Aliidongia dinghuensis: one gene and its partner. The protein of the gene in region 2 interacts with the protein of the main gene of each other region in a pairwise test. Links are inferred from orthologs where the notes say so. Each region holds a gene or a part of one and is shown on either strand. Other genes may lie near its edges. The genes, in order: ybgC and IEY58_RS16970.

Region 1 (3,317 bases), on a different replicon or contig from region 2:
GAAGTCGGGCAGGCCCAGCAGGATGACCAGGACGATCGCCGTGTGCAGCACGGCGGAAAAGGCCATCCCCTCGCGCATCTCGAACCGGCTCACGGGCGCACCCCGCGCGGGAGCGCCGTGCCACGGCCGCCCGAGACTTGCCGGAGGATCGAAAATTCAAGGTCCATCATCGCGAGAACGCCGAAAGAGACCCTCATGTCACAACGGAATCATGGCTTCTTTGCAGGCGCCTTGCCGCCCGATTGGGGCAATTCGGCGATCAGCGAGACCTTGGTATAGCCGGCGGAGGCGATCAGCCCCATCACTTCCATCACCCGGCCGTAGTTGATCGCCTTGTCGCCGCGCACATAGATCGTGGCGTCCTGATTGTTCTCGGTGATCGCCTGCAGCTTCGGCAGCAATGCGTCAGCCTCGATCGGCGTCTCCTGGACATAGATCTGGCCCTGGCCGTTGACCGTGACGACGAGCGGCTCCTTCTGCTCGTTGATGGCCGGCGCCTGGGTCTTGGGCAGGTCGACCGGCACGCCCACCGTGAGGAGCGGGGCCGCCACCATGAACACGATCAGGAGCACCAGCATGACGTCGACCATCGGCGTCACGTTGATGTCGGCCATGGGACGGCGGTTCAGGCGGCTGTGGCGGCTGCGGCCGCCGCCGTTCATCAATCCACCGGCCATCGCCTCATGCCTTCTCTTCGAGCTGGCGTGACAGGATCGCGCTGAACTCGGAGGCGAAATTGTCGAGCCGGTTGCCGTAGCGGCCGAGGTCGGTCGTGAGCTTGTTGTAGCCCACGACCGCCGGGATGGCCGCGATCAGGCCCAGGGCCGTCGTGAACAGCGCCTCGGCGATGCCCGGCGCCACAACCGCGAGGCTCGTGTTCTTGCTGGCGGCGATCGATTCGAACGAGTTCATGATGCCCCAGACCGTGCCGAACAATCCCACGAAGGGGGCGGTCGAGCCGACCGTCGCGAGGAAGGCCATGTAGCGTTCCGCCCGCTCGAGCTCGCGCCCGACCGTGACGTTCATCGCCTTCTCGAGCCGTTCCTTGAGGCTCGCCTGCAACGCACCGGCCACGACCAAGCCCTTGGCGGCCGAGCGGCGCCATTCGAGCATGGCAGCGGCGAAGGTCGCCGACATCGGGTCGACCGGCCGCGAGCCGATACGGTCGTAGAGATCCTCGATCGAGCCGCCGGACCAGAAGCTCTCCTCGAAGGCATCGGCGGCGCGCAGCAGGCGCTTCACCTTCAGCACCTTGTCGAAGATGATCGCCCAGCTCCAGAACGAGGCGGCGAGGAGCAGCACCATCACGCCCTTCACGATCAGATCCGCCTGCAGGAACAGGGAGATCATCGAGAGGGTCGGGGCGGCGGCGCTGCCAAGATTCACGGTGTCGACGGCTTGCATGGCTCGGGGACGCTCACTTCAGCGGTTGCGTGACGAGAAAGGGGCGGAGGGCGTCGCTGAGCGACGCCGGGATGCGGCCGGGACGCCCGCTGGGCGTCAATAGCACCAGTTCGAGATCAAGGACGACCAGCGGATCGTCGTCCTTGAGGATGGTCTGGCGCGCGGTCATGCGCGCGCCCTTGAGGTCGGCCAACTGGGTTTCGACCATGAGCGCATCGTCGAGCCGGGCCGGCCGGCGGAAGTCGATCTCGGCCCGGCGCACGACCCAGCCGAGGCCGGTCTCGGCCAGCATGCGGTCATGCTGCCAGCCGACGAGGCGCAGGCATTCCGAGCGCGCGCGCTCGGCGAAGCGCAGGTAGTTCGCGTGATAGACGATGCCGCCCGCGTCCGTGTCCTCGTAATAGACCCGGATCGGAAAGCGATGGACGCCCTCGTCGATCGCGCCGCTGGTCGGGGCCAGGGTCATCGGGACCAGAGTCAAACCTCGGCCTCCTCGTCGGCAGCGGCGGTCAGCAGATCGAGCTGCAGCTCCGGCGGGCGCACCACGGCCAGGCCCACATGGCCGAACGCCTTGTCGGTCAGCAACCGGCCGCGTGGCGTGCGCTGCAGGAAGCCCTGCTGGATGAGATAGGGCTCGATCACGTCCTCGATCACGTCGCGCTGCTCCGACAGCACGGCCGCCATCGTGTCGACGCCGACCGGGCCGCCCGAGTAATGCTCGGCGATCGCCTGGATGTAGCGTCGGTCCATGGCGTCGAGCCCGGAACGGTCGACCTCGAGCCGGGTCAGTGCGTTGTCGGCCGCCTTGGCGTCTACCGTGGCGAGGCCCGCGACGGCGGCGAAGTCGCGCACCCGGCGCAGCAGCCGCCCGGCGACACGCGGCGTGCCGCGGGCGCGGCGCGCGATCTCGGCAGCACCGTCGGGTGCGAGATCCATCGTGAGCAGGCGGGCGCCGCGCTGGATGATGCGCTCGAGCTCGTCCGGCTCGTAGAACTGCAGCCGGAGCGGAATGCCGAACCGTTCACGGAGCGGCCGGGTGATGCGGCCCGAGCGGGTCGTGGCGCCGACCAGCGTGAAGGGCGGCAGGTCGATGCGGATCGAGCGCGCGGCCGGCCCCTCGCCGATGATGAGGTCGAGCTGGAAATCCTCCATCGCCGGATAGAGCACTTCCTCGACCGCCGGCTGCATCCGGTGGATCTCGTCGATGAACAGCACGTCGTGCGGCTGCAGATTGGTCAGGAGTGCCGCCAAGTCGCCGGCGCGCTGGATGATCGGGCCGGAGGTCGCCCGGAAGCCGGCGCCCATCTCGGCCGCGACGATCTGCGCCAAGGTCGTCTTGCCCAGGCCCGGCGGCCCGTGGAACAGCACGTGATCCAGCGCCTCGCCGCGCGCCTTGGCCGCGGCGATGAACACGCGCAGGTTCTCGCGCACTTGGCGTTGACCGACGAAATCGTCGAGCGACAGCGGCCGCATCGCGACCTCCGGCCGGTCGGCCGCCCCGCGCTCGGCAGCGACGATGCGGTCCTGGTCGCTCACGACGCGATCTCCTTCAAGCCGGCGCGGATGAGCTCGCCCAAGGCGGCACCGTCACCGAGCTTGCGCTGCGCCGTCGCGACGGCCCCCAGCGCCTCGGGTCGGCGGTAGCCGAGATTGACGAGGGCGGAGACCGCATCCTCGGCCGGACCGACGAGATCGGCTACGGCCGGCGGGACGGAGATCACCGTGCCCGTGGGCGCCGCAGGCGCCATGCCGTGCGCTGCCGCCTTGTCCTTGAGCTCGGTCGCGAGCCGCGCCGCGAGCTTCGGCCCGACGCCGTCGGCGCGGGCGAGCGAGGCCTTGTCCTGGGCCAGGATCGCGCGGGCGAGCTGGTCGGGCGCCAGCACGGACAGGATGGCGAGTGCCACCTTGCCGCC
Region 2 (3,022 bases):
CCGGACCGCAGCAGGTCGAGGATGCCTGCGGGCGAGATGCCGGCCGGAAAGAGATATTCGCCGGCCTTGAGCTCGCCCGCACCGCCGCTCAACCGGGCGGCAAGCATGAACAGCCGGACATGGGTCAGGATGCCGGCCCCCTCGAGCGTACCGCCGATCGCCTCGGTCCCGCGGGGCTCCAGCACAATCGTCTTGGGTGCGGTAGAGGGTCCCGGCGCCTCGTACCAGCGAAGGCCCCCCCAGGTGCCCAAAACGCCGATCGCCGCCGCCAGGATGAATCCGGCGACGGCGATCGATAGGAGGCGACGCATCACGGGAACGCCGTGGCGCGGGCTCAGGGAGCCGGGGCGAAGATCAACGAGGCGTTGGTGCCGCCGAAGCCGAAGGAGTTCGACAGCACGTAGCGCACCCGCCGCTCCTTGGCGACCATCGGAACCAGGTCGATGTCACAGCCTTCCGACGGGTTCTCGAGATTGATCGTCGGCGGCACGACCTGGTCGCGCAGCGCCAGGAGCGAATAGATTGCCTCGACCGAGCCGGCAGCACCCAGGAGATGGCCGATCGCCGACTTGGTCGACGACATCGAGAGCTTGTAGGCGTCCTCACCGAACAGGCGCTTGACCGCGCCGACCTCGATGACGTCGCCGACGGGCGTCGACGTGCCGTGGGCGTTGATGTAGTCGATCTGGTCGGTGCCGAGGCCCGAGCGCTTGAGCGCCATCTGCATGGAGCGGAAGGCGCCGCTGCCGTCCTCGGCCGGGGCGGTCAGATGATAGGCGTCGCCCGCCATGCCGTAGCCGATGAGCTCGCCGTAGATCTTGGCGCCGCGCTTCTTCGCGTGCTCGTATTCCTCGAGCACGACGATGCCGGCACCCTCGCCCATCACGAACCCGTCGCGATCCCGGTCGAACGGACGGGACGCCCGGGTCGGCTCGTCGTTGAAATCCGTCGAGAGCGCGCGGGCGGCGGCGAACCCGGCGATGCCGAGCCGGCAGATCGCGGCTTCGGCGCCACCGGCGATCATGACGTCGGCGTCATCGTACTGGATGATCCGCGCGGCATCGCCGATCGCGTGCGCGCCGGTCGAGCAAGCCGTCACCGCCGAATGGTTCGGGCCCTTGAAGCCGTGCACGATCGAGATGTGGCCCGAGGCGAGGTTGATGAGCGCCGACGGGATGAAGAACGGGCTGACGCGGCGGGGCCCGCGCTCATGCAGCGTCACTGCCGTGTCGGAGATGGTGCTGAGGCCGCCGATGCCCGAGCCGACCTGGACGCCGGTGCGGTACTGCTCGACCTCGTTCGCCGGCTGCCAGCCGGAATCCTTGACCGCCTGGGCCGCCGCGGCAAGCGCGTAGACGATGAACTCGTCCATCTTGCGCTGGTCCTTGGGCTCGACCCAGTCGTCCGCGTGGAACAGATTGTCCGCGGTCGCACCGCGCGGCACGATGCCCGCGATCTTCGCCGGCAGATCGGACACATCGAAGGACTGGATCCGGTCAAGGCCGGACTTGCCGGCGGTCAGGGCCTGCCAATTGTGCTCGATACCAATGCCGAGCGGCGTAACCAGCCCCACGCCGGTAACTACGACACGTCTCATCTTAATCCACGCAATGGTTTCATCTTAAGGGCCTGAGCCCTTCCGTGGCTGAAGCCACGATTGGAATTGCCCCCGGAACGGAGCAATTCCAACCCCTGGATACTCAGCTATGCGCCGTAATGAAGCTCACCGCATCCTTGACGGTGACGATCTTCTCGGCCGCCTCGTCCGGGATCTCACAGCCGAATTCCTCTTCGAACGCCATCACCAGCTCGACCGTGTCGAGGCTGTCGGCACCGAGATCGTCGATGAAGCTCGCGTTCTCCGTCACCTTGGCCTCGTCGACGCCCAGGTGCTCGACCACAATCTTCTTAACCCGATCGGCGATGTCACTCATGTCTCTGTTCCTTGATGTAATGGCAATGATCTTTGGCGGGAAGACCGTCAGGCCCACAAAAAGGGCATGTGCACCCCTAGTCTGCACGGTCTTATGAGAGCAATCCGCTTCCTTGATCGGTCGAACTACACGACGCCAGGGCCCGGGCACCTGCCTGGCCGATGATCCGGTCGATCGCCGGGCCCCTCCTGCGGGCCGCTCGACATGGCCCTGCCGGACTCGGTCCCGCGACCGAAGGTGGCGTGCCTTAACATAGATTATTCCGCAATGCCAGTAGCCGCACTGCACCAAACTACCCGCATCAGACCATGAGCATGCCGCCGTTGACATGGATGGTCTGTCCGGTGACGTAAGCCGCCTCGTTGCTTGCGAGATACAACACCGCCGCGGCGATTTCGTCGGCATCGCCCATGCGGCCTGCCGGAATGCCGGCCAGGATCCGCTCGCGCTGCTGCTCGTTCAGCGCATCGGTCATGGCCGTCGCGATGAAGCCGGGCGCCACGCAGTTCACCGTGATCCCGCGCGAGGCGACTTCGACCGCCAGTGCCTTCGACATGCCGATGAGGCCCGCCTTGGACGCCACATAGTTGGCCTGGCCCGGATTGCCGGCAACGCCGACCACCGACGAGATCGAGATGATGCGTCCTTCGCGGCGCTTCATCATGCCCTTGAGACTGGCGCGGGCGAGGCGGAACGCCGCCGTCAGGTTGACCTCGAGCACGTCGGACCAGTCCTCGTCCTTCATGCGGATGGCAAGCCCGTCGCGCGTGAAGCCGGCGTTGTTGACCAGGATGTCGAGCCGGCCGAATTCCGTCTCGGCCTTCTTGATCAGGGCCTCGCCCGCTGCCGGGTCCTTGAGGTCGGCAGGCGCCGCCACCGCCCGCTCACCCAGCTCCGAGACGAGCTGGTCCAGCACCTGGGCGCGCGTGCCGGCGCAGAGGACGGTGGCGCCGGCGCCATGCAGCACGCGGGCGATGGCGGCACCGATGCCGCCGGTGGCGCCGGTGACGAGAGCGACCTTGCCGGTCAGATCGAACATTTGTGTTGTTCCCCTGGAATTGAAGCGCCAGCTGCTTAGAGCGTAGCCA

The links.
Region 1: the proteins of IEY58_RS16970 (region 2) and ybgC interact in binary tests that used the Escherichia coli proteins (3 or more experiments, as listed by UniProt). The link is inferred for Aliidongia dinghuensis from one-to-one orthologs.

Annotation. Positions count from the first base shown.
Region 1 is NZ_BMJQ01000005.1:225,873-229,189, reverse strand. The notes cover bases 152-3,151. They hold ybgC (tol-pal system-associated acyl-CoA thioesterase), read right to left. Parts: upstream 1,886-3,151; coding sequence 1,418-1,885; downstream 152-1,417. Other genes in these bases: ruvA (Holliday junction branch migration protein RuvA), read right to left, coding at 2,937-3,151; ruvB (Holliday junction branch migration DNA helicase RuvB), read right to left, coding at 1,882-2,877; tolQ (protein TolQ), read right to left, coding at 682-1,404; tolR (protein TolR), read right to left, coding at 210-677. Outside these bases: IEY58_RS11585 (energy transducer TonB), read right to left, coding at 1-93; more of ruvA, read right to left, coding at 3,152-3,317.
Region 2 is NZ_BMJQ01000008.1:273,103-276,124, reverse strand. Bases 318-3,022 are described here. They hold IEY58_RS16970 (acyl carrier protein), read right to left. Parts: upstream 1,935-3,022; coding sequence 1,701-1,934; downstream 318-1,700. Other genes in these bases: fabD (ACP S-malonyltransferase), read right to left, coding at 3,009-3,022; fabG (3-oxoacyl-[acyl-carrier-protein] reductase), read right to left, coding at 2,236-2,973; fabF (beta-ketoacyl-ACP synthase II), read right to left, coding at 335-1,597. Outside these bases: endolytic transglycosylase MltG, read right to left, coding at 1-311. UniProt on the Escherichia coli protein: Carrier of the growing fatty acid chain in fatty acid biosynthesis.